One region of the Paenibacillus sp. tmac-D7 genome, then DNA from elsewhere that is predicted to be linked to it. Evidence: riboswitches for the same ligand, from Rfam matches in the RefSeq annotation. Region 1 holds a riboswitch; each other region holds the start of a gene.
The links. A riboswitch is a leader RNA that binds a small molecule or an ion and turns the genes downstream of it on or off. The one in region 1 is predicted to bind cyclic di-AMP.
Positions count from the first base shown of each region.

Region 2: another riboswitch for cyclic di-AMP. It lies ahead of FKP33_RS08275 (C40 family peptidase); the one in region 1 lies ahead of FKP33_RS24105 (C40 family peptidase).
Region 3: another riboswitch for cyclic di-AMP. It lies ahead of FKP33_RS11410 (APC family permease); the one in region 1 lies ahead of FKP33_RS24105 (C40 family peptidase).

Region 1 covers NZ_VIDW01000059.1:3,572-7,819, reverse strand. The annotation lists gene FKP33_RS24120 (response regulator transcription factor) at 1-277, opposite strand, end outside; gene FKP33_RS24115 (response regulator transcription factor) at 321-1,037, opposite strand; gene FKP33_RS24110 (response regulator) at 1,307-1,666, shown strand; gene FKP33_RS24105 (C40 family peptidase) at 1,879-2,349, opposite strand; cyclic di-AMP (ydaO/yuaA leader) riboswitch at 2,353-2,490, opposite strand; gene FKP33_RS24100 (BlaI/MecI/CopY family transcriptional regulator) at 2,844-3,260, shown strand; gene FKP33_RS24095 (M56 family metallopeptidase) at 3,285-4,115, shown strand; gene FKP33_RS24090 (YceI family protein) at 4,229-4,248, shown strand, end outside.
Region 2 covers NZ_VIDW01000008.1:109,405-113,652, reverse strand. The annotation lists gene FKP33_RS08285 (sulfatase family protein) at 1-130, shown strand, start outside; gene FKP33_RS08280 (formylglycine-generating enzyme family protein) at 162-1,118, shown strand; cyclic di-AMP (ydaO/yuaA leader) riboswitch at 1,337-1,481, shown strand; gene FKP33_RS08275 (C40 family peptidase) at 1,483-2,334, shown strand; gene FKP33_RS08270 (hypothetical protein) at 2,454-2,831, opposite strand; gene mobA (molybdenum cofactor guanylyltransferase) at 3,075-3,677, shown strand; gene FKP33_RS08260 (PAS domain-containing sensor histidine kinase) at 3,688-4,248, opposite strand, start outside.
Region 3 covers NZ_VIDW01000013.1:46,099-50,346, forward strand. The annotation lists gene FKP33_RS11405 (hypothetical protein) at 1-200, opposite strand, end outside; gene FKP33_RS11410 (APC family permease) at 301-2,064, opposite strand; cyclic di-AMP (ydaO/yuaA leader) riboswitch at 2,288-2,476, opposite strand; cyclic di-AMP (ydaO/yuaA leader) riboswitch at 2,564-2,764, opposite strand; gene FKP33_RS11415 (cold-shock protein) at 3,021-3,251, opposite strand; gene FKP33_RS11420 (cold-shock protein) at 3,321-3,521, opposite strand; gene FKP33_RS11425 (helix-turn-helix domain-containing protein) at 3,792-4,016, opposite strand.

The DNA.
Region 1 (4,248 bases):
GGCCGCGAATGATATCGCTTGAAGACGTGTTGCAGCTAATAAACACAACCGGCACTTTCGATACGCTGCGGATGCGGCGGCACAGCTCGTAACCGTCCATATCGGGCAGCACGATGTCCAGCAGAACCAAGTCGGGCGAATCCCGCTCGAAGCGCTCCAGCCCTTCGCCCCCGCTGCCTGCCTCCATGACCTGGAAGCCTTGCGGCTCTAAGTAGAGCCTGAGTATATCGCGAATGTCTTCCGTATCTTCGACGATCAAAATTTTCTCGTTCACCATGAGATGGAATCTCCTCATCGTCCGAAAGGACGGACTTTACCGGTTATTTGGGATCGAATTTATAGCCTACTCCGCGAATATTGTGAATGTAGGTCGGCCTTGTAGGGAGAGGCTCCAGCTTCTTGCGCAGATTGCTGAGATGGACAATGACCGTACGCGTATTCCCGTGACTTTCCATTCCCCAAACCGAGGCATACAGCTCTTCCAGCGTATAGACGGTCCCGGGGTTGCGTGCGAGATGGACGAGCAGCTGAAACTCTTTGGTCACAAGCGCGATCGGCTTGCCGTCCAGCAGCACTTGAAAGCGGACCGGGTCGATCTCGAGACCGGCGTATGCAATGACGTCATCCTTGGCGGGGGCACTCGCCTCCCACTTGCGATCTCTGCGAAAGATGGCGGTGCGCCGCAAGTTCGCGTGCACCCGGGCGACGAGCACCGCGGGGTCGAACGGCTTCACGATATAATCGTCGGCGCCAAGCTCTAATCCTTGAATAATGTCGCTCGAGCCGCTTCGACTGCTGATCAGCACGATGGGGGCGTTGGAATAGCTGCGGAGCTCCGCGCACGTCTCCAGGCCGGCGGTTGCCGGGGGGCCGATGTCCAGCAGAATCAAATCCGGTTCGACCGCGTCGAACTGCGTAATCGCTTCTTGCATATCGGTCGCTTCGTACACGTCGAAACCGTCATCCGTAAGGGCGTTGTTAAGTAAATTGCGAATCTCGGGCTCATCCTCCACAATGAGGATCTTCCGGTTAGCCACGTGCGGATTACTCCCTTCGCTCGACTTCTGTTGTCTACGGTAAGGCCCCGGCTGCTTCTTGCGAGCGTTGCTTCTCCGGAGCTTTACGAATTTTGTTGAAATATATCGGAAAAAGGAACGAGTTAAAGCTGAATTGATCTACTTTAGTCGGATTTTAATCGGAATTAGGTCTAGAAGCCTATATAATATGAGTATATCACAAAATTGGAAAATTTGGGTCGAAAACATAGAGCGGCGTACAGCAGACTCGGACAAAAGGGGCGATTCCAATGGCTAAGGTGCTTGTCGTGGATGATGCGGCATTTATGCGTGCGATCATCGGTGGAATGTTGAAAGAACTGGGGCATGAGGTCGTCGGCGAAGCGGAGAACGGCGTTGTGGCGCTCCAGAAATATTGGATGCTGAAGCCCGATTTGGTTACCATGGACATCACCATGCCCGAAATGGACGGTATCGAGGCGCTGCGAAACATCATGAAGTACGACCGCAACGCCAAAGTGCTGATGTGCTCCGCAATGGGCCAGCAGAAGCTGGTCATCGAAGCGATCAGCCTGGGCGCGAAAGATTTTATCGTGAAGCCGATTCAGAAAGAACGCGTGATTAGCACGCTGCATCGCTTGCTCGGTTAAACCAGAAGAGCCGTTCTTCACGTCTAACGACGGGGAGAACGGCTTTTTTTTCGCTGTTTGGATCACGGCTCCGCGGCTGCGGCTCCTTCCCGGAATAAAAAGACAGAAAGCCCTGGCGGCTTGTCCCGTAATCGACCGGCACGCAGGTGCGGGATCGTCGGTTCAAGCCGAGGGCTTTCCAGACAAGTGAATCGTTTACGTCTTAGCGATGGTTACTTGGCGTCGGTCATAACCTGCCCATATTGATCATCCGAAAGGATGCGACGGGCCGTTACATAACGCTTCGCATAATAAGAATCGGTCATCTTCGTGATCACAACGCCTTCGTTCGTGGCGGAGTGATAAAATTTGCCGTCTCCTACGTATACGCCGACATGAGAGATGCCTTTGCCGTCCGTGTTGAAAAAGACAAGATCGCCGGGACGGAGGTCGTTCTTCTCCACCGTGGTGCCGAGCTGGGCTTGGCCCTTGGAGGAGTGCGGCAGGTCGACGCCGAGTTTGTCGAACACCCAAGAAGTGAAGCCGGAGCAGTCGAAGCCGTTGGTTGTTGTGCCCGCCCACTTGTAAGGAGAGCCTAAACCTTCGTTAACCGCTGCGCTTAATGGGGTTTCAGCAAATACGCTGCCTACCGAAATCGTGCAAAACAGTGCTGCGGAAAAAACAAAACTGACAAGCTTCTTCAAAGAAGTTTCCCCTTCCAGAGCCTACGAGGTTAGCTGAAGGGTTCGGTTGAAGGTTCCCTATGATCACTCTGAAGCGAGATCAATTCACCCAAAAACTGGTTCCCCCGTTTTCTGCGCGCAGAAATTCGGCAATATTTTCTGTTTTATTTTCCAAGTACAGTTATTCGAGCAAAAGTGACGATATCCTTCTTTTGTCACAAACTTGTAATAAATACAGGGATTAAAACGAAACCGGGCGGGTATACTAGATAGATTGACATTGTAAGCGGATACATACAAATGCGGAAGCCGGGCCTTCCGTAATTTTTACACGTGCTTCGTGAACGATTGTCGGAACGCCTCGAAAGCTCGCGATTGCGCATACGAGGGCGGCCGATAGTATCGGTACGGTACCCAGGACCATGGCACAAAGCTGTATAAGACCCGGATTCATTGAGAGGATTTGACAACGCTTTATAGCTTCACTACAATTTGTAGTGTGGGGTGCATGGCAAATGAAAATTCATAGCTTCAAGTTTTATGAGAAGGGCTTGAAACGGTTCTTCGGACCGCTGGAGTCGAAAGTGCTGGACATCCTGTGGACGCATCCGAATCAGTCCATTAAAGAAGTCCAGAAGAAGCTGGAGCAGCAGGATGAGCATTTGAACTTCAATACGGTCATGACCGTGATGAACCGCTTGGTCGACAAAGGCGTGCTCATGAAGAAACAGGCGGGGCGGGCGTCGGTGTACGAGCCGGTGCATTCAAAAGAACATTTTCTGGATATTCAATCGAGGGAAATTGCGCACGAACTGCTCGAAGATTTCGGTCCGCTGGTTGTCAATCATATGCTCGACGCGCTGGAAGAGGCCGATGCGGAGATGATCGAGAAGCTGGAACAAAAAATTAAAGACCTGAAAAAGGAAAGATAGGCCATGTGGGAAAATCGGTCTAGAATGTTATTTGCTTCTGCGTTCGTCCTTGCGCTGATCGTGTGGGTCCAGATGGGGCTATATGCGGCTCATGTTCTGTTCGGCTGGTCGCTTCGGTTCAACGTCTTTGAAATTTGCAGCAGTCTGCTGAAGGCGCTCGGCTTCGATTCGGTGACGCCGCTGCTTAGCGTGCTGGTCGCTTATACGTTCGGCTTAAGCCTCTGGATCTGGGCGAAGCAAGTCTGCTTGTCGAGGCGCGCCTACCGGAAGCTGCTCGCTTCCCGGCATGAGCGGTCGACGCAGGAGCTGAACGCCCGGTTCAGCGCGGACAAGCCTGATCTGCTGGTCGTCATGTGCGCGGAGCCGATCGCGCTGACGCTCGGATTGTTCCGGCCGAAGATCATCTTATCGACCGGATTGCTGAAGCTGCTCGATCGCGATGAGCTGGAAGCGGTCGTGTACCACGAGCAGTATCACCGGAATCATCGAGATCCGCTGAAGACGTTCTTGCTGCACCTCGCTTGTTCGGTCATGCGTTATATCCCGATTCTGCGCTGGTGTTACCATCATTATAAGATTGCGCGGGAGATATTGGCCGATCGCGAGGCGATGGCGGTCATGGGATCGCCGGCGAGCTTGGGGAGCGCCTTGTTGAAGCTGATGAAGAAGCGGGAACGGACCGCTTCGATGGACTTCGCGTACGTCTCTTTCGCAGATACCTCGATTAACTACCGGATCCGGCAAATTCTCGATCCGCAAGGCGAGCCTTCGCTGGGACTGCCGGTAAAGCTGGCGATCGTGTCGCTGCCGGTTGTGGTTTTCCTGTCGGGTTTGTTTTTCTTGTCGCTGCTTTAAGTTGAAGCCGTGGCGTTTGAGCGAGTCATATCGCGGATCGGTCCCGTTAAGGGATTTTTCTTTATACAATTACACTACGAATTGTAGTGTTAACAATTGAAGGAGGCGTATTGATGACAACGAAAACACTCGC
Region 2 (4,248 bases), on a different contig from region 1:
ACCTTATCATGCCAAAGGTTTCTTGCCGAAGTATACGCAGTGGTTGGAGCAGACAGGACGCGGTCATGCTATTTCAGAGCTGAAACGGAGACATCCTGCGGAATTCGGTCACGGCTATCCGAAGCTGTAGGGGCTCTGTTTAATCGTGGAGGATGATTGAAATGAATGCAAAAAAACCGGGCTGCTGCTCGGCCAGCAGAGAGGATTCGAGCTTACCGGATGCTCATTCCTTGCCCCTGAACATCATACCCTCGTCCAAAGATCCTAAAGAAGGCATGATTTATTTGCCCGGCGGTGAGTTTTTAATGGGAACTGCGGATCAGGAAGGGTTTGCCCAAGATGGCGAAGGCCCCGTTCGTTCGGTTCGGCTGGATCCCTTTTATATCGATCCTTATACAGTGAGCAATGCGGAATTCAAGGCATTTGTCGATGCTACCGGTTATCGCACGGAAGCGGAGATCTTTGGCTGGTCCTTTGTGTTCCACTTGTTCGTTTCCGCCGAAACTGCGCAAGGAGTGACACAAACGGTTCGGCAGACGCCCTGGTGGTGGGCCGTGAACGGTGCATGCTGGAAGCATCCGGAAGGTCCGGATTCTCACATTGATGACCGCATGGACCATCCGGTGATTCATGTTTCCTGGCATGATGCGTATGCTTATTGCCAATGGGCCGGTAAACGGCTGCCGAGCGAAGCGGAATGGGAGTATGCGGCAAGAGGCGGTCTTGTGCAAAAGCGTTATCCGTGGGGGGATGTCCTCAAACCGGATGGGGAGCATCGCTGCAATATTTGGCAGGGCAAGTTTCCGGAGAAAAATAACTGCAGCGACGGTTATGCCGGAACCGCGCCTGTCCATGCTTATAAACCGAACGATTACGGGCTGTATAATGTTTCCGGCAACGTATGGGAATGGTGCTCGGACTGGTTTAGCGCGAATCATCCGGCCGCCCCGCTAATAAACCCGCAAGGTCCGCCAACAGGTCAGGAGAAGGTGCTGCGCGGAGGCTCCTATTTGTGCCACAAATCGTATTGCAACCGGTACAGAGTCGCTGCCCGCAGTAAAAATACACCGGATAGCTCCACGGGGAATATCGGTTTTCGCTGTGCGGCCGACGCCTGATAGGGAATAAGAGCTCCTGTAGAACTCGTGACCATCCGTCGCAAGCCTTGTCTGATATGTCGAAAGCCCGAGACGGCTCTAATGAGCGGTCGCGGGCTTTTTTTACAAAATTTAGCACAGATGTGTCAAAACCCAAAATAAAACGAAAAGAAAGGAAATCAATGTAATTCATGGCAGTTATAAGTTTGAAGTCCATGAAACCACTATGCTACTCTAATAAAAATAATGGGCCGAATCCAGTTCAGCAGAAGATCTGGTACGGGGGATTCTTTACCATGGGGTGAATGTTCGTTAACTATCGAACTAGGGAGCAGCCTCTTCCGAATCCGTCAACTAACCTCGAAGGCCGCAGGAGGAATTTGATTTGAATCGTTTTTGCAAGAAGCTTATTTGGTCGTGCGCTTTTTCCTCGATCGGACTGCTTGCCATGTTTCATGCGGGAACAGCACAAGCTGCCGCCAATGATGTTAAAGTGCAGATTAACGACAGCCTGGTTTCCTTCCCCGAAGCACAGCCTTATATCGATAACACCAACACTTTGCAAATCCCTTTACGTGTGCTCGTTGAGAAGCTTGGTTACAAGGTTGAGTGGAGCATGGAACAAGCGCGGGTGAAAGTTACGTTAACCAACAACAACAAAACGATCGCCTTGCAAACCGGGGATCGAAAAGCTCTGGTTAATAAAAAGGTTGTCAGCATGGATGCTCCTGCGCAATTTATACAAGGCAGCGTATATCTCCCTCTACGCTTCGTATCCGAGACGTTCGGCTATAGAGTCCAGTGGGATGCGGATAACCGGATTGCTATTATTAACGAAGACGGATTATATCATGCCCCGGCTTGGTATGCGCCGAAGCCAAAACCGTCTGTCACGCAAATTGCCTATAAGTACCTGGGAGTTCCTTATGTATGGGGCGGCCGTACACCGAATGGCTTTGATTGCTCCGGATTTGTGGACTATATATACGGGCTCAACGGCATCGATTTGCCCAGAACATCCCTGGAAATGTACGAGACTGCAGGCAAGGCGGTGAGCATCCCTCAGGAGGGAGATCTTGTTTTTTTTGCGGAGAAAAACAGAACCTCCCACGTAGGGATTTATTTAGGCAATCAACAATTTATTTCAGCGACCAATTCCGGCGGCGTCTCGGTGGCAAGTTTGACAACCGGTTACTGGAGTAAAAAGTATGTAGGAGCTAAACGAGTCACGTCATAATAATCCTCAAGCTCAATCGTAGGGGCTTGCACAGAAAAGAACCTGGCCGTCGGCCAGGTTTTTCATATTGATGGGGTTCATAAGCCGGAAGCTATTCCAAGCTGCAAGCCGTTTGCACGCTAAAAACGGAATAAAACGGACCAAAAGGATACCTTCTTGGCAGCCTGATGACGTTTGGAACGGGAAATTCGGAAAGCCTCCTGGTCATCATGGAACGAATCGGGTTCATCCTTCGTCTCCGATTCCTTCAGAGCTTGTTGTTCGGCGGCTGCGGCTAACTCGATATGCGTCTGACGACATTCAAACAACTGCCGCTCCAAGTCATGAACCTGCTGAGCAAGCAGCAAGTTTTGCTGCTGCAGCTCCGTAATCAGATTATGGAGATATCGAATGGTTAGTTTCGGTTTCTTCGAAGGAGCGGGCGTCTCATGGTTTTCTCTGGGTCCGAACGGCAACAGATACTTCAACTCTTCTTCCTGGAATACCTCATTTGCCAACGTAACGGCCTCCTTTACATAGAAAATGACGGTATTGCTGCTAGTTTCATCTGCTAGTTTAATAGTACACAAGTTTTTCTAAGGAAGCTGTCGAAGCCTGCTGTCAAAAACATGGAAACCTTATCGGAGAACCGCATGGTGTGTACCGTCTTTCGGAAGTGATGCAAATCACTGCCTTTGGACAGCGGAAATGATGTAATAAGCATATAAAACAAGCCCAATGCAGAGAAGGAGTGAATGGTTATGATGTCCGGACTGATATTGGCAGGGGGGCGAAACCGGGGGGCGAACGGAGAAAACAAGGCGTTCTTCATGCTGGACAACATGACGATCGTGGAGCGTCAAATTCGTGAGATGGAAAAATGCTGTGAGGAGATCATCATCGCTACGAACGATCCGACCCCCTTCCTGCGAAAGGTAGACCGGGGGGTTCGAATCATTACGGACTATTTCCCCGGCAAGGGTCCCCTAAGCGGGATGCACGCGGGCTTAACCTTAGCGCAGCAACCGCATGTATGGGTTGTCAGCTGCGACATGCCTTATATCTCTTCGAAGGCGGCGGAATTGCTGCTCGCCCGTGAGCAGGAAGGGTTTGAAGCGGCCATCCCTGCCATAGGCGGCAGCGCGCATCCGCTGCACGGGGTGTACGACCGCAGCTGCGCGGTGAAGATCGGCGCCTTGCTGGAGCAAGACGAAGCGACGCTCTCCACGCTCTTAAAGCAGTTATACTGGTGTGAGCTGCAGGAGTCCGCTTTTGAAGAGAAAGCCATCGACAGCCGGTTCGTCGCCTCGATCAAGACGAAGGAAGACGATGAGAAGTTATGGCTTGGAGGAAGGCCGCTGTGAAGTCGGCCTTTCATTTCGGTACGATGAATGAAACCTTCGTTCCATGCCCGGGCCTGGAACGGACCGTGAATGTGCCGTAGACGCTGCGGGCCCTTTCTTCCATACTGAACAGCCCGACGCCTTGGGACGAGGTATCGCGGACAAAGCCCTTCCCATCGTCCTCCACATGCGCTTCGACATAGGTATCGTGTTCGAGCAGCTCGACGCGGGCTTCAGCTACATCCGCATATTTCGCGGTGTTCGTCAGGGCCTCCTGAACGATCCGGTAGATGGTCGTTTCTTTATTGGCATCGAGACGTTGGCGCAGGTTGCTGCGGAAATGGACGCGAATTCCGTAATGGTTGGAGTAATTGTCGATATAGGTCCGGAGCGCCGGTACGACGCCGAGGTCATCCAGCACCGAAGGGCGAAGCTCCCAGGCCAGTCCGCGCACATCTTCAATGACCGCGGCTACATGATTGCGAAGCTGCTTCAGCTCGGTCATCCGGGTTTCGCTGATGAGGCGATCCAGCTGGATCAGCAGCGAAAAGATGCTTTGCCCGATGCCGTCGTGAAGCTCCCGCGAGAACCG
Region 3 (4,248 bases), on a different contig from region 1:
TTGTCCGTTGAAACGTACGGGTTGGCATTATCCGCTCCTCTATAATAATGACTTAGTTCATAAAAGTAATGACCGGCTTCATTCTTCAGGATTTTAATTCCGACTTCTTTACCATCAATGCGAGCCTTTAAAGCCTGGACGACCTCGTGAACAGCTTCAATATCAGGATGAAGATTCGCCAGCTTAAATAAATTCAACATCAGGTGCCTCCATTCGTGGATTTTGGTCTGAACGCAGCAGCTCTAATTAATGCTTCAAATGAAAAGGTACAGTCGAAATCGTAACGTCTTTTCGATTTAATCAATAGGCACGAATTAATATACTGGATTGATTATGCAGAAAATTGTGCCACCAACTCCTTGTAATAAATTGCGGAATCATCACCGTTACATAATCCGTCTCGCTGGTTTTCCATTCAATTGTATCGATAAATTTAATTAAAGGTCTCAGTATGCTCCGATAACTGGATTTTAAAATAACAAGCCGAACGCCTGAATTCCACTCCTCCCATTTTTTCTCCATCTTCTGTGCATCATCGTCGTCAAAAGCAACATAAACGGCAATAATGTTCTCTGATATCGACTTGGCATACCCGATCGTATTTAAAACGACCCGATTAACCCCTGCCACCGGGACAACGATCACATTTCCTTTGGTCACTGGCGTCTCTGCTATCGGATCAATCCGCAGTTCATTAGCCATATTCAGGTAATGCTTGTGGATACGAATAAAGAAATAGATAACAACCGGAAGGAAAAGGAATATGATCCATACTTGTGAAAATTTTGTAATCAAAAAGATTAAGCAGATGGAGAACGTTGTGATCATTCCGATTGTATTGATTAAAAAGCTGATAGCCCAACCCTTCGGTTTCATTTTCCACCAGCGGCGCATCATTCCTGTTTGGGACAAGGTAAACGGAATAAACACGCCTAAAGCATACAAAGGAATCAGGCCTTCCGTATGTCCCTGAGCAATAACAATTAAAATAGCCGATAAAACACCGAGTACGATGATCCCGTTTGAAAACCCGAGTCGATCCCCTCTGGCGGTAAACATACGGGGCATAAATTTGTCTTTTGCCATCATGTAGGCAAGCAGCGGAAATGCGGCATAGGCTGTATTCGCAGCGAGAAATAAGATCAAAGCCGTAGAAGCTTGTATGGCATAATACATGGGCCCCCGGCCAAACGTGGAAGCGGCGATTTGGGAAACGACGGTTTCTTCAGGTCTCGGTGTAATGCCATAGGTATAGGCTAGAAAACTAATCCCCATAAATAAGCTGCCTAAAATAAGTCCCATCATCATCAGGGTTCTTGCCGCATTTTTCTCCGCCGGTGCCTTGAAGTTAGGTATTGCATTAGATACGGCCTCAACCCCGGTCAATGCGGAACAGCCGGAACTGAAAGCCTTAAGGAGTATAAATAAACTAATTCCCGAGATTGCCATATCATGAGTTTGGGGCGCTGCAGAAACACCGCCTGCAGCATATTTATATAACCCGCTCAGGATAAGAAGCACAATTAGAGTGACAAACAGGTAAACCGGATAAGCAAGGATAGAAGCCGATTCCGTGATTCCCCGTAAATTCATGATGGTCAAAAAAGCAATCATCACAATAGCAATGAGAACACGATGGTCGTGAAGGCCAGGGAAAGCGGATGTGATCGCATCGGTTCCAGCAGAAATACTAACAGCCACAGTTAAAATATAATCAACTAATAAGGATCCCCCTGCTAATAAACCGACAGGCACCCCCAGATTCTCCTTCGATACGATGTATGCCCCGCCCCCCGTCGGATAAGCATATATGGTTTGGCGATAGGAAAGAATTAAAATCGTTAATAACCCTAATACAGCAATGGAAATCGGAATGGAATACCATAATGCCACAAAACCTACTGTCATTAAAACCAGCAATATTTGTTCCGTGCCGTAAGCAACAGAAGACAGTGCATCCGATGATAATACGGCAAGAGCCTTAAATTTGCTCAACTTCTCTTCCGCGAGTTCTTCGGATTTCAAAGGACGACCGATTAAGAACCGTTTCAAAGCAGACATCATCTTGAATGCTTCCCCCTTTTGAAGCCGATTCTCTGCTTCATGATTTGGATATTTTACCCGATGTTGCTGTGTTTTTATCCACATTAAATATCAACTCCTAAAGTCACAAACGGTTGTACATCTTCAAATCCTAAAGAGACATAAAAAAAGAAGCCTGACAGAAGAGGACTCTTCTCGCGGCTTCCTGGGTACGGCAAAAAAACCGTATCTTTCGCACGACAAAATCGCCTCTCTTTTTACGCTTACGAGGTTAGCTGACGGATTCGGACGTAAGAGTCGCCCTATTCTAAGCAAATGTACAAATGTACGGGATTGCTTTAGAAATTCACCCCAAAGTAATAAGCGGTGTAACAACCTTGCCCATTACCGAATGGTTCCCCCGATCCCCTAAAGGACTCAGCGATAAAGACGCATTTCATTTTTGATATCCCGGTTTTTGGCAATAAAAAGCCACAGAGGCGCTTCCCCTGTGGTCACGTTAGACGATCACAGTTTCCCCATCTCCTCCACACAACGCTTACGAGGTTAGCTGACGGATTCGGGTGGTGAGAGTTGCACCCTACCTCGGACAAAAACACTACCGATGTTTGTGTCCAAGGATTCACCCCTTCAAACTTTGATTTTTGGCTCTCACACCAATAAGCAAAGCTCGAGTTTGGTTCCCCCGCTTTCCCAAAGGGAAATTAAGCGAATTAGAATTAGAAACGTTATTTTGTTTTCATGAGTTGTATCATACGCTTATTCAAAAAAGCTGTAAAACAGATGAAATCAAGATATTAGACATCGTTTTGATAAAACGACGCGTGATACCGCTTACATATCATGCGGTCTTTTATTTCATGCTTTTTACTCGATGAATCGCGTTTTTTCTTTTCCCCAACAACCAAAAAGCCTTCATCTCACGATCCCTCTTATAGAGGAAACGTAAAAAGAAGGCTTGATTAGGGGGGCGACAGCTAAGAAATCTGCACACCTTTTTTAAGTGATTTAAAGTCGATGTTCGAGTTTAAGAGCAACGGCAGTATCTTCATGCTGCTTACCATCGGAGCAAGACACTGTCGGCAAATCGGCTGACATTCAAAGGCAAAGTTGTCACGAATCCAACCCTTACAGTCTTCATTTTCACATGACCAAATCATCGTATTTTCCGTAGGGATATCCTCTAACAATTTTTTCCGAAAATACATGATGAACCCCTCCTTATGATCCAAAAGAAAAGCTGCCCTCCATATTTGTTAGGGCAGCTTGCTTTGGGTTTACAGCTTTACAACATTTTCGGCTTGCGGACCGCGATTTCCTTGTACGACATTGAATTCAACACGTTGACCTTCATCTAACGATTTGAAACCATCGCCTGTGATTGCACTGAAATGCACGAACACGTCGTTGCCGCCTTCCACTTCGATAAAACCAAAACCTTTTTCAGCATTAAACCATTTCACTGTACCTGTTTGCATAATATGACCTCCAAATTTTTATTTAACATGTACTTTTTATTTTTGGAAACAAATAAAAAATTCACACATTGAAAAAGGTACCATCGCACAAATGATAACCCTTTGCAATATGTGAATCAAGGTTTCAAATATATGATTAAAGTAATCATACCACACTCAAACGCAAAGGGCAAGTTTTTCTCTCCTCCACAAACCAAAAAGCCCTCGTCTTACGATTCTCCGCAAAGAAGAACCGTAAAAAGAAGACTTTGTTAGGTCCATTGGATTTCCTCAGATCTGCAGCTCCCCAAGCTTAATCAGCTCGACAACCGCTTGCGAACGCCCTTTTACATTTAATTTCTGCATGACGTTGGAGATATGGTTGCGTACGGTTTTCTCACTGATAAACAGCTGCTGCGCGATATCTTTCGTCGTTTTGTCCTGCACCAGCAGTTCAAATACTTCGCGTTCGCGATTGGTGAGTAAAAATTTACTTTTGTGATCGCTGCCCTTCAAATGTCACCCCTCCTTGCCCGGGTTTTTGTATCAATACAAGGTCTAGGGATACAGTCAGATTCAGTTTATGAAGGATCACGTATACTGGTGCGGCAACCGTCCAAAAATGGGCGAGACGATGAGGCATCGCAGCTATTGGCGGGGAATCCGCCAGGGTACGGTTTTCCGGCATACGGTTATGGTTACATCTTAAGATACCCAACATGGAATGGATCTACTGAAGTGCCGCTAT